3 regions of the Halomonas sp. Ps84H-12 genome follow, and region 3 is predicted to be linked to each of the others. Evidence: predicted binding sites of a transcription regulator. Region 3 holds the regulator's gene; each other region holds the start of a gene.
What was found. Region 3 encodes sigma-54, which starts transcription at its own class of promoters, with help from an activator protein. Its sites were predicted from a motif close to TGGCACNNNNNTTGCTNT; they were not measured.
Positions count from the first base shown of each region.

Region 1: a site for sigma-54 is predicted at 3,485-3,502, ahead of NH344_RS02935 (P-II family nitrogen regulator). Genes of this name have one in related genera too.
Region 2: a site for sigma-54 is predicted at 6,583-6,600, ahead of NH344_RS02995 (amino acid ABC transporter substrate-binding protein). Genes of this name have one in related genera too.

Region 1 is NZ_JAMXSJ010000004.1:55,935-63,970, forward strand. Features, by position in the region: gene chrA (chromate efflux transporter) at 1-353, opposite strand, end outside; gene NH344_RS02915 (chromate resistance protein ChrB domain-containing protein) at 433-1,401, shown strand; gene NH344_RS18325 (hypothetical protein) at 1,482-1,661, opposite strand; gene NH344_RS02925 (ABC transporter substrate-binding protein) at 1,777-2,646, opposite strand; gene NH344_RS02930 (accessory factor UbiK family protein) at 2,887-3,228, opposite strand; gene NH344_RS02935 (P-II family nitrogen regulator) at 3,579-3,917, shown strand; gene NH344_RS02940 (ammonium transporter) at 3,979-5,226, shown strand; gene glnK (P-II family nitrogen regulator) at 5,493-5,831, shown strand; gene NH344_RS02950 (ferredoxin--NADP reductase) at 5,982-6,758, opposite strand; gene NH344_RS02955 (LysR family transcriptional regulator) at 6,951-7,877, shown strand; partial or broken gene NH344_RS02960 (methyl-accepting chemotaxis protein) at 7,881-8,036, opposite strand, start outside.
Region 2 is NZ_JAMXSJ010000004.1:70,489-78,524, reverse strand. Features, by position in the region: gene dxs (1-deoxy-D-xylulose-5-phosphate synthase) at 1-1,007, shown strand, start outside; gene djlA (co-chaperone DjlA) at 1,036-1,803, shown strand; gene NH344_RS03020 (glutathione S-transferase family protein) at 1,861-2,484, shown strand; gene ribA (GTP cyclohydrolase II) at 2,488-3,123, opposite strand; gene hemE (uroporphyrinogen decarboxylase) at 3,345-4,460, shown strand; gene speE (polyamine aminopropyltransferase) at 4,457-5,317, shown strand; gene NH344_RS03000 (amino acid ABC transporter substrate-binding protein) at 5,406-6,431, shown strand; gene NH344_RS02995 (amino acid ABC transporter substrate-binding protein) at 6,657-7,682, shown strand; gene NH344_RS02990 (amino acid ABC transporter permease) at 7,772-8,036, shown strand, end outside.
Region 3 is NZ_JAMXSJ010000031.1:16,987-25,022, forward strand. Features, by position in the region: gene lptC (LPS export ABC transporter periplasmic protein LptC) at 1-349, shown strand, start outside; gene iscB (RNA-guided endonuclease IscB) at 659-2,029, shown strand; gene lptA (lipopolysaccharide transport periplasmic protein LptA) at 2,100-2,603, shown strand; gene lptB (LPS export ABC transporter ATP-binding protein) at 2,615-3,373, shown strand; gene NH344_RS14275 (RNA polymerase factor sigma-54) at 3,479-4,894, shown strand; gene raiA (ribosome-associated translation inhibitor RaiA) at 4,992-5,300, shown strand; gene ptsN (PTS IIA-like nitrogen regulatory protein PtsN) at 5,305-5,772, shown strand; gene rapZ (RNase adapter RapZ) at 5,838-6,761, shown strand; gene NH344_RS14295 (HPr family phosphocarrier protein) at 6,855-7,124, shown strand; gene pmbA (metalloprotease PmbA) at 7,152-8,036, opposite strand, start outside.

The DNA.
Region 1 (8,036 bases), on a different contig from region 3:
TCAACGGCTCCCACATTGCCTAAGGCGGCATACAGGTAGCTCAGGGCTAGAATGGCGATGAAGCCAGGTAGCACAAAGAGGCTGCCCGCGACTAAACCACCTTTGGTACGATGCATCAGCCAACCGATATAGATAGCCAACTGCTGCGCTTCTGGCCCCGGCAGCATCATGCAATAGTTAAGCGCGTGCAGAAAACGGCGCTCGCCAATCCATTTTTTTTCTTCGACAAGGATGCGATGCATCACCGCTATCTGACCCGCTGGGCCGCCGAAGCTCAATAGTGCGATTCTTAACCAGACCCTAACGGCCTCACGGAACGGGACTTGATGGGTCGACTCAATGTTGGACGGCATGGCACACTCTCTAACGAGTCAGGGTATTATTTTGTAGAATGTATAACAGTAAGGTTATATATGCAACGTAAGAGGCGGTATGGCAGATAACGAACAACACTGGTTAATCCTGATCATGCGCCTCAGTGGGCGGTCGGGCACACCCCGTATGAGGATCTGGCGGGCACTTCGTGGTTTAGGTGCTGCGGTACTCAGAGACGGCGTCTACTTACTGCCTGCTAGCCCCACGCGAAGGGAAGCGCTGGAGCTGCAAGTCGGCGCTATTCGGGAGCTGGGAGGTAACGCGCTGCTGATCGAGGTAGACGATTCAGCCATAGATAGCGTCGAGGTATTGCCTTCGCTCTTTGATCGAACGCCAGATTTTCAGGCCTTACGGGCGGCAGTGGCTGACTGGAAACAGGCATGCCCTCAGTTGGAGGAGCGAGACGCGCAGCGTCAATTGACCCAGTTGCAGCGACGTTTACAAAGCATTGTGGAGATTGATTTTTTTCCAGGATCAGAAAGCGAGCGCGCTATCATGGCCTTGGCAGAAGCGGAGACCGTCTTCAATCGTTGCTTTGTGCCAGATGAGCCCCAGCCGATCCAGGCCGAGATCCCACGGCTTGATCACTCTGCATTTCGTGGAAAACGGTGGGCCACGCGCCGTCGCCCTTGGGTGGATAGGCTAGCATCGGCTTGGTTGATCAAGCGCTTTATTGATCCTGAGGCTCGCTTCGTGTGGCTAGAACATCCAAGCCAGTGCCCGCCAGACGCGCTGGGGTTTGATTATGATGGAGCCTATTTCACCCATATTGATGACAAGGTGACGTTTGAAGTGCTGCTCGCGAGTTTTAGCCTTGAGACGCAGGCAGGCTTGAGCAGAATTGCGGAGCTAGTACACTACTTGGACGTGGGGGGCACCCCTGTACCAGAGGCCGTGGGGTTAAAACTTATGCTGGCCGGGGCTAAAGAGCGCTGTGACGACGATGATGCCCTGCTGCAACATACCGATATGTTGTTTGATGACCTTTACCAAGCATATTTGGCGGGAGACCCAGGCCGGGAGTGAGTATGCGCTAATAGTGAAAAGGCCGGGTTTACCCCAGCCTTTTGCTAGCGACCCTTATGGCTCGAAGGGTTCCAGGCTAATTAATCGCGGATCAGGGGACGTGCTGAAGCCGTCTTCAAAGGTAAACCAGCTAACGCTATGAATCGCTGTAGGCCTACCAGTGTCAGGCCCGGCAAGCCATTCGCCAGATGTACTTCGACATGCACCGCCGGTGCTTCCAACCCCACGCCCGCCCGCGTGGCCACAATCGCTAATGTCATGGCGCTCCCTCGCAACGTCTCTCAATTGGCTCACTCAGTTTAATGAGTCTGCTCGTTGGCTAAGCCTACTTTATTTCAAGCGTTGAGCGCTACTGAGCGGCCAGCGAGTAAAGCGTTAATGTGCCCCCTGGGCGTTCAATGCGCTGCTCAGTTCGCGGGCAAAGCGCTGGGCGGAGGGCAGGGCGCCAAAGCTCCAGACTGGCGGCAGGCGCAGCAGATGGCCATGTTGAACGCTCGGCAATTGTTGCCACAGGCCGCTCTTTTCCAACTGCGCTTCCACCCCTGCGGGGAGCGGGTCAACGATGACCAGGGTGGCGTCGGGGTAGCGTGCCAGCGCCTCGATACCGACCAAGGCGAAGCCCCAGGCGTTGGTGGGCTCATCCCAGGCGTTGGGCAGCGCCAGCTGTTCCAATACGGCGTTGTAGAGGCTGTTCTCGCCAAATACCCGCACATGCCGAGCATCCATGAACTGCACCATCAGCAATGGAGATGCGTTGCCGGGCGGGTAGCGCAGCTCGCGCATCAGCTGCTGGGTGTTCTCGATCAGCGCGTCGGCTTCTGCGTTGCGTTCGGTCAACTCGCCCAACTGGCGGGTGAGGGTCTGCATTTCCTGCCACGTATCGGTGCCTGGCGAGTAAAGGGCGAAAGTGCCCACCGGCGCGATGCGCTCCAACCGAGGAATCAGCCCGGTAAACATGGGCGAGAGCAGGGTTTGCTCAGGGGGCGATTGGGCCAACTGCTCGAAGTTGGGCTGGGTGCGTAGGCCAAGGTCGCTGACGTGCTCCGGGATACGCGGCTCGCCTACCCAATCGTGATATCCCGGCTGTTGCGCGATACCGCTGACCGGAGCGCCAATCGCCAGCAGCGTTTCGGCGATGGTCCAGTCGATAGTGGCCCACTGGGCGTGGCTGGCGGTGCTGAACAGCAGGGCTGCCGCGAGCAAGCAGCTGCGGGCCAGGGTCGGGAGTCGGGGGATGCAGCGCATGAAGTGGGCACCTGACAATAAGCGCTTTATTTAAACGATTCTGTTTATCAATTGCAAATGGAAACAGCGGAGGTCGCACAAGTCGTCAGCGCGAGACGCCTCAGGGGCGTAACTGCTCCAACATGGTGCATGAGGTGGCTTTCGCCATGCCTTCGCGCGTTTGATGCGTCACAAAGTGAGCCGTAAGGGGTCAGGCGGATAAGCGCGCTGGGTGCCTATCCAAGGCCACCCAGCGTTGCCTCAGCTTGGGTTGCCGGGGGTGGGCTTGCCTTGCTCGGCAGGCTCAACGGGGGCTGGCGGTACTTCGGCTTCCATGGGGGGGGGCTGCGCGGCGCTGGCCGCTTCCACCGTGGCTTCCAGGCTGGCCACCTGACGCTCCAGCGCTTCGACACGCGCGCGCGTGCGCTGAAGCACATCCATCAAGATATCAAAGTCTTCTCGTGATACCAGCTCCAGGCGGTCGAAGGCGCCTCGTACCACTTGCTGCACGCCTTTCTGAATGTCTTCCGGGGCCTGGGAAGCATTCTGTAAACGGTCGCCTATCTGCTGGGCTAAACGGCTGATGCGATCCTGGGGCGTCATGGCTCTCTCCTCAAACGGTGGCGCATAAATGTGGATAGCTTACCTGTAAGGATACGCAACCCTTTGCCAAACCGCATGCCCCGCGTGCGTTTTCTCCTGCAGTGTGCGCATGCATCAAAAAAGAGCGTGCCGCTTTTATTGGTGATCGTTTTTAGTGCATGGGTGGGTGTGAATGGATGCGTAGTCGCCTTGCCAGTGGCTGTAAAGCGCACTTTTGAAACCTTAAGGGTATGAATTTCAATGATAAAAAATACAGTGGCACGGTATGAGCATTAGCAGGGCAAGCACTAAATTCGGGCGGCCACGCCGCTCTCCACCGAGTGGGACTGAACCAGCAGGGGAGATCCGGGATGAAACTCATCACCGCTATCATCAAGCCTTTCAAGCTTGACGACGTTCGTGAAGCACTCGCCGACAACGGCGTGCAGGGGATTACGGTTACTGAGGTCAAGGGATTTGGTCGGCAGAAAGGCCACACCGAGCTGTATCGCGGTGCCGAGTACGTAGTGGACTTTCTGCCCAAGGTGAAAGTGGAAGTGGCCGTGGACGATGCGCGTCTGGAGAGCGTGCTGGATGCCATCTGCAGCGCTGCCAACAGCGGCAAGATCGGTGACGGCAAAGTGTTCGTGACGCCGCTGGAAGATGTCATTCGTATTCGTACCGGAGAGCGTGGCGCCGACGCGGTATAGGCCTGCCCACACAACGACGACCCACTACGTATAACTTCTCTTGGATCACGGGGAACACCTGATGAACGAGCTTACAGAATTGAGCTATGCGCTCGATACGTTTTACTTCCTGATTTGCGGCGTACTGGTCATGTGGATGGCCGCCGGCTTCTCGATGCTCGAGGCCGGTATGGTACGTTCCAAGAACACCGCTGAAATTCTGACCAAGAACATTGCGCTGTTTGCCATTGCCTGCACCATGTACCTGCTGGTGGGCTACTACATCATGTACTCCAGCGGCGAAGGCGGTTTCCTGCCTAGCCTTGGGTTCCTGATCGGTACCGAGAACAGCGTCGATGCGGTGCTGGCCGGTGGTGAAGATGCACCTTACTACTCCATGCGTTCGGACTTCTTCTTCCAGGTCGTGTTCGTCGCAACGGCGATGTCGATCGTGTCGGGTGCCGTGGCCGAGCGTATGAAGCTGTGGGCCTTCCTGGCCTTCGCGGTGGTCATGACCGCCTTCATCTACCCGGTGTCTGGCTACTGGACCTGGGGCGGCGGCTGGCTGGATGGCGTTGGCTACTCTGACTATGCGGGCTCGGGTATCGTCCACATGGCCGGTGCAGCAGCAGCGTTGGCGGGTGTGCTGGTACTGGGCCCCCGTAAGGGCAAGTATGGCAAGGACGGTTCTATCCACGCGATTCCGGGCGCCAACATGCCACTGGCCACGCTGGGTACCTTCATCCTGTGGATGGGCTGGTTCGGCTTCAACGGTGGCTCTGAGCTGAAAATGTCCGATATCGGTTCAGCTAACAACGTTGCGCAAGTGTTCGTGAACACCAACGCAGCGGCTGCCGGTGGTGTCATCGCCGCGCTTATTCTAGCCAAGCTGTGGTTCCGCAAGGCGGACCTCACCATGGCGCTGAACGGCGCGCTGGCTGGCCTGGTCGCCATTACCGCAGACCCGCTGTCGCCTTCTGCGCTGGGTGCCGCCTTGATTGGTGCCATCGGTGGCCTGATCGTGGTCGCTGCCATCATCACGCTGGACAAGCTGAAGCTGGATGACCCTGTGGGTGCTATCTCGGTTCACGGTGTGGTCGGTATCTGGGGTGTGTTGGCAGTACCGCTGAATAATGGCGATGCGTCCTTCGGTGCACAGTTGATCGGTATCGTGGGCATCTTTGGCTGGGTCTTCATCGCAAGCTTAGTGGTATGGCTGGTGCTGAAAGCGGTCATGGGTATCCGCGTTAGCGAAGAAGAAGAGTATGAAGGCGTCGATATCGCTGAGTGCGGTCTGGAAGCCTATCCCGAGTTTAGCGTTAAGAAATAAGCTTGCGCTAATCATGTGAGCTGGCGTGCTCCTTTTGGCCTCCCCACCGTGGGAGGCCTTTTTGTCCTTCCCAGGTAGGTTGCATGCTGGTTGTTATTAGCTAGGTACGTACTGGTTTTTTTATTCTCCGCCCTTGGCGGTGTATGCTTAATCGACTGGGTAACGGGCTTGGCTATGCGAGCGCCCCCGCTAACCTCGATGGTTATGACAATCGGTTAATAACGCTGTCTGCATGACAGCAGGCCACCAAGCTAGAGGATGTCGCAATGAAATTGATCTCAGCCATTATCAAGCCCTTCAAGCTTGATGACGTACGCGAATCGCTCTCGGATATCGGCGTGCAGGGCATTACGGTAACGGAAGTAAAAGGGTTTGGCCGTCAGAAGGGCCACACGGAACTCTACCGTGGCGCGGAGTACGTGGTGGATTTCCTGCCTAAGGTGAAGCTGGAAGTCGCCGTCGACGATGATATGGCCGAGCAGGTGATCGACGCGATTACCCAGGTCGCCAATACCGGCAAAATCGGTGACGGTAAAATCTTTGTGATGCCCCTTGAGCAGGTCATCCGTATTCGTACCGGCGAAACAGGTAAAGACGCTGTCTAACCACGGTGAATGGTAAGGCGTGAACAGTGAGTCGCGCTGAATCGACAAAGCCCCTGTGGATAATACCCACAGGGGCTTTGTGCAGAAGGCGACGATGACACGGGCTACGATTTTCTATTCATCCTTCACCTTTCACCCTTCGAACGAGGCTCACTTCTCAACGAAGGCGCGTTCGATGACGTAGTCGCCCGGCTCGCCCATACGCGGGGAGATGTTCAGACCCAGCTCATCGAGCAGGGCGCTGGTGTCGTCCAGCATCGCCGGGCTGCCGCAAATCATCGCGCGGTCTTGGCGCGGGTCGATGGGCGGTAGGCCGGTGTCCTCGAACAGCTTGCCGGTGCGAATATGGTCGGTCAGGCGACCCATGGTGTGAAACTCTTCACGGGTCACCGTGGGGTAGTACACCAGCTTCTCGGCGATCTCTTCGCCCAGGTACTCGTGGGCGGGCAGCTCTTTGGTGATGAAGTCGGCGTAGGCCAGTTCGGAGACTTCACGCACGCCATGTACCAGCACCACTTTTTCAAAGCGCTCGTAGACTTCCGGGTCTTGGATTAGGCTCATAAACGGCGCCAAGCCAGTGCCGGTCGAGAGCATATACAGGTTGCGGCCCGGCAGCAGGTCGTCGCACACCAGTGTGCCGGTCGGCTTGCGGCTGACCATGATCTGGTCGCCCACTTTCAGGTGTTGCAGGCGCGAGGTGAGCGGGCCATCCGGCACCTTGATGCTGAAGAATTCCAGGTGATCTTCGTAGTTGGGGCTGGCGATGGAGTAAGCGCGCATCAGCGGTTTGCCGTCCACTTCCAGGCCGATCATAACGAACTGGCCGTTCTTGAAGCGCAGGCTGCGCTCGCGAGTGGTGCGGAAGCTGAATAGGGTATCGTTCCAGTGGTGAACGCTTAACACTTCTTCCAGGGCAAACTTGCTCATGCTAACTCCTCCAGGGGCAGCGAGGCCTAAGCCTTGCTCACCATATTCCAAAAAAGAATAAAAAACAGCTCTATAGGTTGCTCTCAATTCTAAATAAGGGTGGTATATCTGTTAAGCAAATTATCTTGATAACGCTTATCTTTAAAATCGATATAGCCCTTTCGCGGACCACTCTACAGATAGGTTTTGGCCATGCACTACACCCTGCGACAGTTAGAAGTTTTCGTGGCCGTTGCCCAGCACGAGAGCGTTTCCCACGCGGCGCGCGCGCTGGCCATGTCGCAATCGGCCACCAGCACGGCGCTGGCGGAGCTGGAGCGCCAGTTCGATTGCCAGCTGCTCGACCGCATCGGGAAACGGCTAAAGCTCAACGCGCTCGGCTTCCAGCTACTGCCCAAGGCGGTGGCCCTGCTGGACCGCGCCGAGGAGGTCGAAGAGCTGCTGCGGGGCCAACAGGGTGTGGGGGCGTTAGACGTCGGCGCGACGCTCACCATTGGTAACTATCTCGCCACGCTGCTGATCAGCGATTTCATGCAGCGCTACCCTGGCAGCCGTGTGCGTCTGGCGGTGCGCAATACACGGCATATTATCGAGGGCGTGCGTCAGCACTCGCTGGATTTAGGGCTGATTGAGGGGCAGTGCGATGACGATATGATCATCAGCCAGCCCTGGGTCGAGGATGAGCTGTGCGTGTTCTGCTCGCCGCGCCACCCGCTGGCAGGGCGGGAGCACCTGGAGCTGGATCAGCTGCTGCGGGAGGATTGGATCATGCGTGAGGAGGGCTCAGGCACGCGCATGACGCTGGAGCATGCGGCCCGCCACCGTCGCAGCCGGTTCAATACGCTGTTGGAGCTGGAGCATACCGAGGGCATTAAACGCGCGGTGGAGTCGGGATTAGGGATTGGCTGCGTGTCGCGGCTGGCACTGCGTGATGCCTTCCGGCGCGGCAGCTTGGTGCCGCTGCCCACGCCGGAGTTGGATCTCAAGCGCCAGTTCACGTTCATTTGGCATCGCCACAAGTACCTCACCACCGGCGTGCGGGAGTTTTTACGCCTCTGCCGCGAAATGACCGCCGGGGCCAAGCGCAGTGACGATATTCCGCTGCCACCGATTCCCTAGCGGTTACACCTTGGCCTTTTCAGGGCTTGGCAGCGCCTGAGCCAGGTGCTGCGACGCCTCTAGCGTAAAGCCACCCACTAGCGCGGCCAGCCTGTCCGCTTGGTCTTTAAGCTGCTCGGCCGCGGTGGTGGACTCTTGCACCAGGGCGGCGTTTTGCTG
Region 2 (8,036 bases), on a different contig from region 3:
TGGAAAAAACCACCACGACCGTGAGCACCTCGCTGGTGAGCAAACCGGACAGCCCCAGCGCGCCGAAGAACGCCCCCAAGAAAAAGTATTGCAATGTGTTTGGGGACTGGCTGTGCGATATGGCCGCCGCCGATCCACGCCTAATGGGCATTACCCCCGCCATGGGCGAAGGCTCGGATCTGATTCGCTTCTCGCAAATCTATCCCGAGCGTTACTTCGACGTGGCCATCGCCGAGCAGCACGCGGTCACGCTAGCCGCCGGTATGGCCTGCGAAGGCATGAAGCCAGTGGTGGCGATCTACTCCACCTTCTTGCAGCGCGGCTATGACCAGTTGATCCACGACGTGGCCGTGCAGGACCTGGATGTCACCTTCGCCATCGACCGAGCAGGCCTAGTGGGCGAAGACGGCCCGACGCACCACGGCAGCATGGATCTTTCATTTCTGCGCTGCGTGCCGGGCATGGTGATTCTGGCGCCTGCCGATGAAGCCGAATGCCGCGCCATGCTCAGCGCTGCCTACTACCATCCTGGCCCGGCTGCCGTACGCTACCCCCGTGGCACCGGCCCTGGGGCCGTCATTCCAGAGCACCTAGAGCCGCTGGCGATTGGCGAGGCCCAAGTGCGTCGCGAGAGCACCAGCGACGGCGTACGCATCGCGCTGCTGGCGTTTGGCAGCGTCAATAGCGCCGCCGCCGAAGTGGCGGAGAAGCTCAACGCCACCCATATCAACATGCGCTCGGTGAAACCACTGGACCGCGATGCGGTGCTCCACGTGGCGGACGAGCATGAACTGCTGGTCACCCTGGAAGAGAACGTCATTGCGGGCGGCGCGGGTAGCGCAGTGAACGAGCTGCTCAACGCGGAAGGCGTTCAGGTGGAAGTGCTGAACTTAGGCCTGCCGGACGCCTTTGTGGAACACGGCACCCCCGCCGAGCTATTGCGCGACTGCGGACTGGATGCTGCCGGCATCGAAGCAGCCATTCGTTCGCGCCTGCCGTCGCCTTGAGCTTACTGACTAACTTGTTGAGACCGTTATGCTTTTTTTGATGATTCTGTTTGGTTTGATTGGCCTTGCCAGTGGCGGCCCCGTGGGCCTGCTGGTGGGAGCGGGTCTGGGCTGGTGGTTGGCACGCCAGCTTGGGCGCCGCTTGAATGCCGCCCGCACGCGTTTGCAGGAAGGTTTCCTGGAGTCGATCTTTTCGGTGATGGGCTGTCTCTGTCAGGCCGATGGCAAAGTCACCGAGGGCGAGCTAGACGTTGCCGAAAAGCTGTTCGATCAGATGCGTTTGCAGGGCGAGCACCGCGCCAAAGCTCGCGCCGCCTTTGACCGGGGCCGCGCGGCTGACTTCAACCTGGATGCCGAGCTGGCCAAGGTCAACCGCCTCACCCAGCGCCAGCCGGTACTGCGCCAAGTGTTTTTACAGGTTCAGTTGAGCGCGATTGCCGCCGATGGCGTGCTGCACCCCGCCGAGCACGAGATGATTCTGCGCGTTGCCCGCGGCGTTGGCTGTAACGACGCCGAAGTTCAGCAAATCGAAGCGATGCTGCACGGCGCCGCCGCCAACTCCCAAGGTGCCAGCGAAGAAGCCTTAAAAGATGCTTACCGCGTTCTTGGGGTATCAGAAGACGCCAGCGACGCCGAGATCAAGAAAGCGTATCGTCGCCTGATGAGCCAAAACCATCCGGACAAGCTGGCGGGCAAGGGGCTTCCGGAGAGCATGCGCGAGGTGGCGCAGGCCCGCACCAGCGAGATTGGCAATGCCTACGAGCGCATCCGCGCGGCGCGGGCCAGTAGCTCGTGACAGGGTTCCAGGGAGTCGCTACAGTGAAAACTTCACGGTACTGCCTGGAGCCGCCAAATGATCACGCTATACAGCTTTCCCAATTCCCGCTCGCTACGCGCTGCTTGGACGCTTGAAGAGCTGGGCCTAGAGTACCAGTGCCACCACGTAGCGCTGGATAAAGGCGAGGGGCAAAGTACCGAGCATCTTGCTCGCCACCCGGATGGCAAGGTGCCGGTGCTGGAAGATGGCGAGCTAATGCTGTTTGAGTCTGCGCCTATCTGCCGTTATCTCGCCGAGCAGTATGGCGCTGGGCAACTGCTGCCTCAAAGCGTTGCCGAGCGCGCCCAGGTCGACCAGTGGCTCAGCTTTATCGTTACCGAGATCGAGCAGCCGCTGTGGTTACAGGCCAAGCACAAGTTCGCCCTGCCTCAAGATAAGCGAGTCCCCTCAGTGCTACCCACCGCCGCTTGGGAATTCCAGCGAGCCCTGCTCGCGCTCGAGCGCCGCTATCGTGGCCAGGAAAATCTAGTGGGTGATACCTTCACGTTGGCGGATCTGTTCTTAACGCACACGCTCACTTGGGCCACAAGCATGAAACATCGCTTGCCGGAGCCGCTGGTGGCCTATCGCGCCCGCCACGCCAATCGCCCAGCGCTTGCCCGCGCCGCCGAAAAAGAGCAGGCGGCAGCGCAAGATTGAACGCTACCCCTTACGCTCGATATCCACATCGCTGGCTTGGGTAAAGTCATCCAGCGCCATCATATGGCCAAGCTTGCCCGCTTTGGTGGAGAGGTACTGTTCGTTATGCGGGTTCAAACCGGTGGTGATGGGCTGACGCTCCACCACGTTGACCCCATCGCGGGTTAGCGCATCCACCTTGCGGGGGTTGTTGGTCATCAGCTTGAGCGCGGTAATGCCCAAGTGGTTGAGCATGGGCACGCAGAGGTCGTAGCGGCGCATGTCGGCGCCAAAGCCGAGCTGCTCGTTGGCTTCTACGGTATCGGCGCCCTGGTCCTGCAGATGATAGGCGCGAATTTTATTGAGCAGGCCAATGCCACGCCCTTCCTGGCGTAAATAGAGCAGCACGCCGCACCCCTCTTCGGCAATACGCTTTAGCGCTTCTTGCAGCTGGTAGCCGCAGTCGCAGCGCATCGAGAATAGCGCATCGCCGGTTAAGCACTCAGAGTGCACGCGCCCTAACACCGGCTCGCCGCCGCTCACATCGCCCAACGTTAGGGCGATATGGTCTTTACCCGTGGCGTCGTCTTCGAAGCCATGCATGGTGAATGTGGCCCAGGGAGTGGGCAGCCGAGAGGCAGCAATGAAGCGAATGGTCACAGGGTTCCTCGCTGATTAACCAAACCAGTTAACCACACCAGTGTTGGCGAAGTGGACGAACAGTTTACCAGGAAGCCACGCTGGCCTCACGGTCTTAGCGGGGTGCGACGATTTTTGCCACGGCTTACGCCGCCACCCCCGGCGATCTTCACGTACAATTCCTATCTTCAGGTACGATGACTCCCTTACAATGCGGGCAAATTTCTCAAGAGCAAGTGTTTATGACCACCACACCTTTGCAAAACGACCGTTTTCTTCGCGCGCTGGCTCGCCAGCCCGTTGACCGCACTCCGGTGTGGATGATGCGCCAAGCCGGCCGCTACCTGCCGGAGTACCGCGCCAGCCGCGCCGACGCAGGCAGCTTTATGGACCTGTGCCGCAATCATGACCTGGCTTGTGAAGTGACCCTCCAGCCGCTAGAGCGCTACCCGCTCGACGCTGCAATTCTGTTTTCGGATATTTTGACCATCCCCGATGCCATGGGGCTGGGCCTCTACTTCGAAACCGGTGAAGGCCCCAAATTCAGAAAAACCGTCCGCACACCGGAAGAAGTCGCTGCGCTGACGGTGCCAAACGCCGAGCGCGACCTGGACTACGTGATGCGGGCGGTATCCACGATTCGCCGCGAGCTGAACGGCCGCATGCCGCTGATCGGTTTCTCCGGCAGCCCCTGGACGCTGGCGACGTATATGGTGGAAGGCGGCTCCAGCAAAGACTTCCGTCACTTAAAAACCATGCTGTATGACACGCCGGACACCATGCACCAGCTGCTGGACACCCTGGCACAAGCGGTCACCGACTACCTGAATGCGCAGATCCGCGCCGGTGCCCAGGCGGTACAGATTTTTGATACCTGGGGCGGCGCGCTCTCCACGCCTGCTTATTTAGAGTTCTCGCTGCGCTATATGGAGCAGATCGTTTCCGGGCTGATCCGTGAACACGATGGCCGCCGCGTGCCGGTGATCCTGTTCACCAAAAACGGCGGCCAGTGGCTTGAACACATTGCTTGCGCCGGTGCCGACGCGCTGGGTATCGACTGGTCGACCGAGCTTTCCGACGCCCGCGCCCGCGTAGGCCATAAAGTCGCCCTGCAGGGTAATTTAGACCCCAACGTGCTGTTTGCTCGCCCTTCGGCCATTCGCGCCGAAGTGGCCCGCGTGTTGGAGAGCTACGGCCACGGCCCGGGCCACGTGTTCAATTTGGGCCACGGCATCAGCCAGTTTACCAATCCCGATCACGTCACCGCCTTTATGGAGGCGCTGCACGACTTAAGCCCGCAGTACCATCAGGGCATTCCGACTCAAACGAACGACCAGTGCCCAGGAGCCAAGCAATGAGCGACTTACGCGACGACCAGTGGTTTACCGAAGTTTTTGATAGCCACGGCAGCGCTTTCTCGCTGAAAGTGACCGAAAAGCTGCTGGATGTGCAGAGCCCTTACCAGCACCTGGAAGTGTACGCCACAGAGACCTACGGCAACCTGATGGTGCTGGATGGCTGCGTGATGCTGACCGATCGCGACAACTTCCTCTACCACGAGATGATTGCCCACCCGGCGCTGTTCACCCATCAAGACCCCAAGCGGGTGGTGATTATTGGCGGCGGCGACTGCGGCACGCTGAAAGAAGTGCTGCGCCATCCGGGCGTTGAAAAAGTCACTCAGATCGATATCGATGAAGAAGTGACCAAGGCCTCCGAGCGCTTTTTCCCGTCATTAGTAGAAGCCAACGGCGACCCCCGCGCCGAGCTGCTGTTTGCCGACGGCGTGAAATGGGTCGACGACGCCGCCGACGAGAGCATCGACGTGCTGATCATCGACTCCACCGACCCGGTTGGCCCTGCAGAAGGCTTGTTCAAAACCGACTTTTTGAAGCGCTGCCACCGCATTCTGAAAAGCGGCGGTGTGATGGTTCAGCAGAGCGAGTCGCCGCTGTATCACAGCGGCTCGATTATCCGCGAGCTGCGTAACGACATGCGCGAAGCAGGCTTTGATAGCGTCGCCACCCTGCCCTTCCCCCAGCCGGTGTACCCTTCCGGCTGGTGGAGCGTGACGCTGGCAGGCAAAAGCACCAACGTTGAAAGCTTCCGTGAAGAGGCTGCCGCCAGCCACGAAATGCCGCTACAGTACTACACAGTAGATGCCCACCGTGGTGCCCTGGCGCTGCCGCCCTTTATGCGTAAAGCGTTCGCATAACCTCGCGGTTCCGCTATGTATCAGGCCGGGCTCTGCTCGGCCTTTTTTATGCGCAAGTATTGCTGCGCTCAACGTTAAGGAATAACAAATGAACACCACGCGTTGGTTAGGATTGGGAATCACTCTATTAGCCCCGACCCTCTGGGTACCTGCCACGGCCATGGCCGATACCCTTGAGGCTGTTCAAGAGCGCGACAGCGTGCGCTGCGGCGTTAACGCCGCCCAGCCCGGCTTCTCATCGCTGGACGATAACGACCAATACCGCGGCCTGGACACCGATGTGTGCCGCGCCATTGCCGCTGCCGCGCTAGGTGATGCCAGCAAAGTCAATTTCGTACCGTTAGACTCGGTGGAGCGTTTTGCCGCGCTGCAGTCTGGCGAGGTGGACGTGCTCTCCCGCACCACCACCTGGACCTCTAGCCGCGACACCACGCTAGGGATGAACTTCACTGGCGTCAGCTACTACGACGGCCAGGCGTTTATGGTGGCCAGCGACCTCGGCGTACAGAGCGCAAAAGAACTGGATGGGGCGGCTGTTTGCACTCAGTCAGGCACCACCAGCGAACTGAACCTTTCCGACTACTTCCGCATTAACAACATGACCTATGATGCGGCGGTGTTTGATTCACCTGAACAGTCGATTGCGGGCTTCGAAGCAGGCCGCTGCGATGTATTGAGCTCGGATGCCTCGCAGCTCTACGCCCAGCGCATTCAACTGGCCGACCCCAATATGGCCGTGGTGCTGCCGGAGATCATCTCCAAAGAGCCGCTGGGCCCCGCCGTGCGCCAAGGGGATGACCAGTGGTTCAACATCGTGAAGTGGTCGCTGTTTGCCATGCTGAATGCCGAAGAGCTGGACGTCAGTCAAGCCAACGTGGATGAGCAGCTAAGCTCAGACAATCCAGATGTGATGCGTTTGCTCGGCCAAGATGGTGATTTTGGCGAAGCCATGGGCCTACAGCCGGACTGGGCTTACCAAATCGTCAAACAGGTAGGCAACTATGCCGATATTTATGACCGTAACGTAGGAACCGAGTCAGATTTCAACATAGCCCGCGGCTTAAACGCTCTATGGAATGATGGCGGTATTCAGTACGCGCCACCTATTCGCTGACACGCTAGGCGACTAGCCACCGACCTCCGCCAGCGGCTGCGCACCAAAAAAGCGCAACGCGTAGCTGCTGACCTACTTTTTTGCACCACTACCTTCGTCAAATCCGCTGATTTTACGTTGAAAAGCGCTGAATTTGACGGCATATCTTTCTTGGCACCTTCCTTGCTAGCTTTTAATGATGCATCACCATGCATAATGACATTAAATCGAGGAAGGGGAACAAACATGATTAATAAGAAACACCTGGTACTGCTCGCCTCAGCGGGTGCCATCTCCCTCGCCGGTATCGCCACCGCACAAGCCAATACGTTAGAAGATACCCGCGCGCGCGGTGCTGTACAGTGTGGCGTTAGCGACGGCCTACCAGGTTTTTCCGCCCCAGATGATAGCGGTAACTGGCAGGGCCTCGACGTTGACGTATGTCGCGCCGTTGCTGCAGCGGTACTGGGCGACGCGGATGCCGTCAACTACATCTCCCTGAATGCTGTTGAGCGTTTCACCGCGCTGCAGTCTGGCGAAGTGGATGTACTGTCCCGTAACACCACTTGGACCACTACCCGTGACACCACCTTGGGCCTGAACTTCACCGGCGTTACCTTCTACGACGGTATCGGCTTCATGGTGAACAAGGATTTGGGTATTAGCAGCGCAGACGAACTCGATGGCGCCGCGATCTGTATCCAGTCTGGTACTACCACCGAGCTTAACGTCGCCGACTACTTCCGTGCCAATGGCATGGAGTTTGACCCCATCGTATTCGACACGTCTGAGCAAACCGTGGGCGGCTTCCAAGCTGGCCGCTGTGACGTGCTGACCTCCGACACTTCTCAGCTAGCGGCCTTACGCATCCAACTGGACGACCCCGCTTCTGCAATGATTCTGCCTGACATCATCTCCAAAGAGCCGCTGGGCCCAGTGGTACGTCAAGGCGACGATGAGTGGTTCAACATCGTAAAATGGTCGCTGTTCGCCATGATCAACGGTGAAGAGTATGGCATTACCAGCGAAAACGTTGACGAGATGCTCAACTCAGACAACCCGGATATTGCTCGCCTGCTGGGTCAGGACGGCAACTACGGTGAAGGTATGGGCTTAGAAGCCGACTGGGCTTACAACATTCTGAGCCAGGTAGGTAACTACGGCGAAAGCTTTGATCGCAACGTAGGCATGGGCTCACCGCTGGAAATTGAGCGTGGTATTAACGCTCTGTGGACCCAAGGCGGCATTCAGTACGCACCGCCGATTCGCTAAGCGTCTCGCTTGACCCCGGCCCGCCGCTCCCTCTTAACAGGGAATGGCGGGCCATCTGATTGACCTGCCGTATCGCGGAGACGCCATCCATGTCTGTAAGACCTAATGCTCGCCCGGCTGGCCACAAGCCACCGTTTTGGCGAGACCGCGCCAAGCGTGCGCTCATTTTCCAGTGTCTATTGATTGCCGCTGTCATTGTGTTTCTGTTCTATATTGTCGGCAATGTTCAAGACAACTTATCCTCACGGGGTATCACCACCGGCTTTGGTTTCCTAAACAATACCGCCGGTTTTGGGATCGTGCAGAGTCTGATCGACTACTCCTCCCAAAGCACCTATGGCCGCACCTTCTTCG
Region 3 (8,036 bases):
GCAAACGGCAATGACTGACGTGTTGTCACCCCGTGCCACGCTGTTTGATAGCGAACAACGTGAGTGGCTCGCCACGGCGAACACTGGCACCCTCAATACTGAAACCCAAGCATTAACATTGGCAGGCTCCGCGCGGCTACTAGCGCCTGAAGAGGGGTGGCAGCTTGATAGCGAACTATTAAACTACGACGGGACCACCCGGCATGCCTGGAGCGACACCCACGTAGTGTTGCAGCAGCCCCCTCAGCGTATGGAAGCCTCCCGAATGGATGTATGGCTGGATGACAGCCAAGTCCGTTTAACCAACAACGTGCGCGGCGTTCATCCGCCGGCCACCCGTTCCCCTTAGGAGTCGCGGTCAACTACCCCCGCCTGAAGGCGGGAGCTTGTGACAACAAGCCCGGTTGACCAGGGAGAGCGGTAGCCAACCCGCTACGTTGATAACAGGTCGCCAAGACTCACCCACGGATGCTTCCTCAGTCCGTGGCTCTGAAAGGTCAAGATCATGCTGCGGTACGCCGCCCGGGCGAAAGGTAAAACGCCGAAGATCTTGATCGCTGCCACAAGGCAGGAGCCGGTTATCGACATTCCCGAGGGGAGACGGGGCGCAAGCCCCGCGACACAAGGTCCGTAAGGGCATTGATTAGGAGGAAATCGCATGGCGATTTTCGTACTGGACAAAAAGAAGCAGCCGCTGATGCCGTGCAGTGAAAAACGGGCTCGGTTGCTGCTACAGCGCGGGCGTGCCGTGGTGCATAAGCGCTATCCGTTCACGATCCGGCTGAAAGATCGAGTGGGCGGTAGCACGCAGCCACTAAGCCTGGGCATCGACCCTGGCAGCAAAACGACCGGGCTGGCGCTGATACGCGAACCGGACAGTCAGCAGCGGCATGTGCTGTGCCTGTTTGAACTAATCCATCGCGGTTATCAGATCAAAAAGGCATTACAACAACGCGCCGCCTTTCGGCGTCGCCGCCGCAGTGCCAACCTGCGTTACCGCGCCCCGCGCTTCAATAATCGCACCAAACCCAAGGGCTGGCTGGCACCGTCGCTGCAGCATCGCGTCGATACCGTCACGGCCTGGGTGAACCGGTTGAATCGTTTAGCGCCTGTAACCGCCATCAGCCAAGAGTTGGTGCGCTTTGATACGCAGAAGCTGGATAACCCCGAGATCAACGGCGTGGAGTACCAGCAAGGCACGCTGCTGGGCTACGAAGTACGCGAGTACCTGCTGGAAAAATGGGGCCGTGAATGTGCCTATTGCGGCACCGCCGATACGCCGCTGGAGATCGAGCATGTGATACCGCGCTCGCGGGGCGGCTCGAACCGCGTCAGTAATTTGACCCTAAGCTGCCACCCCTGCAACCAGAGCAAGGATGCGCTGTCACTGGTGGATTTTTTCGCCACTGACAAAGGCCTGAAAAAGCGCCTGAAAGCCAACGGCCACACCGCTAACGCTCGGCTTGAGCGTGTGCAGCGCCAGCTCAAGCAACCGCTGCGCGATGCCAGCGCGATCAATGCCACGCGCTGGGCGCTGTTTAATGCGCTCAAAGCGACTAGCTTGCCGGTGGCTGTCGGCACCGGCGGTCGCACCAAGTACAACCGCCAGCGACTGGGCATTCCTAAAACCCATGCTCTAGACGCGGCCTGTGTCGGTGCGTTCGACGCACTACATGCTTGGCAGGTGCCCACATTAACCATCAAGGCGATGGGGCGTGGTAGCTATCAGCGCACCCGCTTAACGAAACACGGGTTTCCGCGTGGCTATCTGATGCGGCAGAAGCAGGTGCACGGCTTTCAAACCGGCGACATGGTGCGTGCGATGGTACCGACTGGCAAGAAAGCAGGTACCCATACGGGGCGTGTCGCGGTACGCAAAACCGGCAGTTTTAACATCCAGACCGAACAGGGGGCCGTGCAAGGCATCTCGCACAAATACTGCACCCTCATCCAACGCGGTGATGGCTACGGCTATCACTTTACACCCTTCACCCACCTAACAGGAGGAGCGGGACAGGCGGTGGCGTAACCCAGTCGCCCTGCGGGCGACGCGCTATCCCTCCCGGCGCTAAAGCACCGGGTTTCTCGCGCAAAATCTGATGAATGCTCTAATCCGCACTGCACTTCTTGCCCTAGCCGTGCCGCTTGTCACAATTGCACTGCCTGTAGCGGCACAAAACCAAGCGCCTATTCATGTGGAGGCCGACCGGTTAGACCTTGACCAACGAGCAGGGACAGCCGTGTACACCGGTAACGTTGACATTCGCCAAGGCAATATGCAGCTACGCGGAGAGCGTGTCGAAATTCAGCGTAACAATGCTGGCGAGTTGTCTCGCGCCATCGCTACGGGCGAGCGTGCTTACTTGCGTAACCAAATTGAAGACCAAGAAACCCCTATAGAAGGCTGGGCGCGTCGGATTATTTATCACGTTTCCGAACGCCGGGTTGAGCTGATTGACCAAGCTGAGCTGACCCAGCAAGGAGATCACTTCCAAGGTGGACGTTTAGAGTACTTTATCGATCAAGAAGTAGTACAAGCACGCTCTGACGTTAGCGGCAGTGAAAATCAGCGTATTCGTATGACCCTTCAGCCCGAACAATAGGAAGTGGCCACGTGGCAGCATCAACATCCCCAGCCCCCACACCAGTAAAAACGCTCTACGCCCATCATTTAGCGAAGAGCTATAAGCGCCGCCGTGTGGTTAAAGATATTAATCTGGAAATCACTCAAGGTAGCGTGGTTGGGCTACTTGGCCCTAATGGCGCAGGTAAAACCACCTCGTTTTATATGATTGTGGGGTTGGTCAAATTGGATGCGGGCAAAGTAGGCATTGACGACCTTGACCTCACTCATGCTCCTATGCATGAACGCGCCATGGCAGGGATTGGTTATCTACCCCAGGAAGCTTCCATCTTCCGCAAGCTCTCCGTGGCTGACAACATTATGGCCATTTTAGAGACACGCAAAGAGCTTGATCGAAGCGCCCGGGAAGCACAACTTGAGTTACTACTTGAAGATTTTCACATCACTCATATACGCGACAACTTAGGCATGAGTCTTTCTGGGGGCGAACGCCGCCGTGTTGAAATCGCCCGCTCTTTGGCCACCGAACCGGCCTTTATCCTGCTGGATGAACCTTTTGCCGGGGTTGACCCGATTTCCGTTGGGGAAATTAAAGCTATCATTCGAGCGTTAAAGAAACGCCACATTGGTGTATTGATCACCGACCATAACGTTCGTGAAACGCTGGATATTTGTGATATTGCCTACATTGTTGGCGACGGTCACATCATTGCCAGTGGAAACGCCCAGGAAATCCTCAACAACCAGAAGGTTCGAGATGTCTATTTAGGCGCCGATTTCCGCCTTTAAACAGTGACCTGCAGAAGCATTTCTTTTAGTGGCATGCTTATTGCACTTGCACCAAGCCATAACTCACTCTAGGGTGGAGCTTTCTGATTAACGAGTGGTTCTCAGATGGTCATGAAAGCTTCTCTCCAATTGCGTATCGGCACACAGCTGACCATGACACCTCAGCTGCAGCAGGCTATCGCCCTGCTTCAGCTATCGACGCTGGACCTTCGTCAAGAAATTCAGCAAGCGCTAGATGCCAATCCCATGCTTGAGCAAGAAGATGAGTTTGGCGAGCAGGCTGTCAGTGAGCCTCAAGAGGCTGAGTGGTCCGAGAGCATCCCCAACGAACTCTCCGTCGACAGTGACTGGTCAGATACCTATCAAGACATAGGCAGCCTGGGTGGCAGCAGTGAAGGCCCCGACTTCGAGCGCCAAGCCGCTGGACAAAGCCTACATGGCCACCTGCTATGGCAACTGGCCATGACAGACTTTAGCCCGCGAGAATACGCCATCGCGGAAAGCCTGATTGATGCGCTGGATGCCAACGGCTATCTCACCCAGCCGCTTAATGACATTCGGGAAGGATTAAAAGCCCAAGGCCATGACAGCTTAAGCCAGCGGGAAGTGGAAAATACCCTGCTGCGCTTGCAGCAATTTGAGCCCACCGGCGTCTTTGCCCGAGACCTGCGTGAATGCCTGATGCTGCAACTCGCCTCACTACCTGAGGACACCCCTCTGCTAATGCCCGCCAAACGGCTGGTTCGCCAGTTTTTGGAAGCATTAGGCAAAGACGATATGCGGCTTCTCAAGCGCCGTTTAAGCCTTGATGACGAGCAGCTTGACGATGTCATCCGTTTAATTCGCAGCCTTGACCCACGCCCTGGGAGCACCTATGGCGTTACCGACGACAGCTACATCACCCCCGACCTAGTCGTTCGGCACGACAATGAAGGTTGGCATTTAGAGCTCAATCCAGAAGCACTACCACGCTTGCGTATACAGCCCGACTACGCCAGCTTGATCAAACGCGCAGACAAAAGCCAAGACAACCAGTTCCTCAAAGAGCACCTCCAAGAAGCCCGCTGGCTGATCAAAAGCTTATCGAGTCGCAATGACACGCTGCTACGAGTTGGGCGTGAAATTATTGCACGCCAAATTGGCTTTCTGGAGCATGGCGAAGAAGCAATGAAACCGCTGATTTTAGCGGATATTGCTGAAGCGGTAGAGATGCACGAATCCACCATATCTCGTGTGACCACGCAGAAATTTATTCACACGCCACGGGGCGTTTTCGAGCTTAAGTACTTCTTCTCAAGCCAGGTAAGCGGCCAAGACGGCGGCGACAGCCACTCCAGCACAGCCATTCGCGCCCGCATCAAAAAGCTGATTCAGGATGAGCCCTCAGGAAAACCGCTCTCCGATAGCCGCTTGGTGACTCTGCTTGAAGAGGGGGGCATTAGCGTTGCACGGCGTACTGTCGCAAAATATCGGGAGTCAATGGGCATTCCCTCGTCAAGTGAGCGCCGCCGTTTACGCTAGTTAAGCGGTACGTATGAACAAACTCAACGCAAGGGCTTTGCAATAGCGTAAAAAGGGTTACAATCGAAGTACAGTCCGATGGATAAGGAGCACGTCAATGCAAGTAAACATCACTGGTCATCACGTTGAACTGACTGACGCCTTGCGCGACTACGTTAACGAAAAGCTAGAGCGCGTTGAACGCCACTACGACAACATTACCACGGTGCAAGTGACCTTATCTGTTGAGAAGGAGCGCCAGCAAGCAGCCTGCACACTGCACGCTGCCGGTGCAGACCTTCACGCCGAAGCGCTTGATAACGACATGTATGCCGCTATTGATGCGCTAGCAGACAAAATCGATCGTCAACTCGTTAAACATAAGGAAAAAGCACAAGCTCGCGCCCAGGGCGCTGGTGTGCGTTAACTCAATGACGTTGGAAACCATCCTCCCCCCGGAGCGCGTGCTTTATGACGTTCCCGGGGGCAGCAAAAAACGGGTGCTGGAGTTTTTCAGCACCTTTATCGCCCAAAATACACCCAGCCTAGATAGCCAAGAGGTGTTTAGCCGACTCATTGGCCGCGAGCGACTAGGCAGTACGGGGATAGGCAACGGGGTTGCCATCCCCCACGCTCGCAGTCCTCACTGTAGCGCACCCATTGCTGGCTTTTTAAAGCTTGCTGAGCCAGTAGACTTCGACGCCATTGATGGCGACCCGGTGGATCTTGTGTTTGTGCTGCTGGTACCAGAAGAGGCAGATGACACCCACCTAGCACTGCTTGGCCAAGTGGCTACTATTATGAACGACGCCCATACGCGTCAGCAGTTACGTAAAGCCGATAGTCAGCGCGAACTCTTAGCACTTATTACCGCGAAGATTCGCGAACAAGCCGCCTAGGCTTTATGGGCGGTGACCACTGCACGCAGCGATAATTTCCTCCTATGTAAGCCAAGAGAGACGCTATGCAACTGGTGATCATTAGCGGCCGTTCAGGGTCCGGTAAATCTATCGCCTTACAAGCGCTAGAGGATCTTGGCTACTACGCTATCGACAATTTACCCGCCATGCTGCTGGGCTCATTAGTTGATGAACTACGTGAGCAAGGCGAGCGCACTCACTTAGCAGTGAGCATTGACGCACGCAACCTTCCTACGGCGCTTGAACGCCTCCCAGCTTTACTGGAAGAACTACGCCAGCGAGAAATTCGTTTTCAGGTCATCTATCTGACCACGGATGCGCGCATTCTTTTGGAGCGTTACTCAGCCACCCGCCGTCGCCACCCGCTTACCCGGGATAGCGAAATGACGTTGGAAGAGGCCATCAATAAAGAAGAAGAGACGCTGCTTGAAATTCGCGATCTCGCTGACTTGTTGATCGATACGTCGCGCTTATCCGTGCATGACCTGAGACGCCGCATTACTGATCAAGTCGCCCACCAGCGAAAAGATCAGCTAACACTGACGTTTGAGTCGTTTGGCTACAAACGCGGCGTACCCATGGATGCCGACTTAGTCTTCGATGTTCGCTGCCTGCCCAACCCTTATTGGGACCCTACCCTGCGCCAATTTACAGGGCGTGATGCTGATATAGTGGCGTTTTTAAGTAGCTACCCAATGGTCGAGGCAATGACCAATGATATTCAGGCTTGGTTGGAAAAGTGGCTTCCGGCTTACCAAAATAGCCAGCGAAGTTATATAACCGTGGCTATTGGCTGCACCGGCGGGCAACACCGCTCTGTTTATATGGTCGAACAGCTTGCTAAAAAGCTGGTTAAACAGACCGGAGAAGTACAGTTGAGACACCGTGAGCTGGGGTTACAATACACGCTGAGCGAAGAGCCTGCGGTGCCATGCGTTACCACACCCGCCGCTGGCAGCACGCCCTGAGTTTCAGGACCTAACTTTTAAGGCCTAAGCTTCTCAAGACCTAAGTTTTTCAAGACCTAAGTTTCAAGACCCACTCGGCAAAAAGGAACCAGAGTGCCCAAAAGAACCTTAACACTTACCAACCAGCGTGGTCTTCATGCCCGCGCGGCCACCAAACTGGTGAAATGTGGCCAGCAGTTTTCCGCGAATATCGTGGTTTATAAGCAGCAGCAGAAAGCCGATGCCGCCAATATTATGTCGCTGCTAATGCTGGCCGCCCCCTGCGGCACCGAGCTCACTGTCGCCGCTGAAGGAAACGACGCCGAACAGGCGCTAGATGCCATTGAAGCTCTGTTCGACGCACGGTTTGACGAAGACCAGTAGCTAGTTTACCAAGTCAGCACTTGTCGACTAGCTTCCTGCCACTGTCATCGCATCAATCAGCCAGCTACCCGTGTGAATACTGCCACGGGTATCCGTATCACTTCCCACACCGCTTAGCCCCGCGAACATCTTGTTGAGGTTACTAGCAATAGTGAACTCCTCAATGGGGTACTGTACTTCGCCATTCTCAATCCAGAAACCCGCTGCTCCCCGGGAATAGTCGCCAGTGACGCCGTTAACGCCCTGCCCCATGAGCTCGGTCACCCAAATACCACGCCCCATCTGTGTTAACAGCTCTTCCCGCGGCGTTAACGGCGCTAACAAGCGCATGTTGCGCGCGCCGCCCGCATTGCCCGTGGACTGCATTCCTAAACGACGCGCACTGTAGGCAGAGAGCATGTAACTCGCCACCCTCCCCTGATCAATAAACCGGTTGCTACGGGTTTGTACACCCTCCGCATCAAACGGTGAACTAGCCGTTGCTCCCACTTCCATCGGGCGCTCTTCTAACCCAAACCAATCGGGGAATAGCGGGCTACCCAAGCGATCACATAAAAACGAGGCTTCTCGATAAAGCGCGCCGCCCGCCAGAGCACCCATAAGGTGGCCGATAAGGCCGCTAGCAAGGGAGGGATCAAACAGCACAGGAAACGTTCCCGTCGGGGGGCGTCGCGCTCCTAGACGCCGCAACGTTCGCGCTGCTGCCTCGCGCCCCACCTCCTCTGGGTGGCGAAGCTGCTGCGGGTTACGCGCAGACGTATAGTCATAATCCCGCTGCATGCCTTGCTCATCTTGGGCAATCAGCATGCAGGAGAGTGAGTGACTGCTACCCTTTTGAGTCCCCAAAAAGCCGTGGCTATTGGCGTATACTCGCACGCCCTCACCGCTTGAGAGCGAGGCACCTTCTGACTG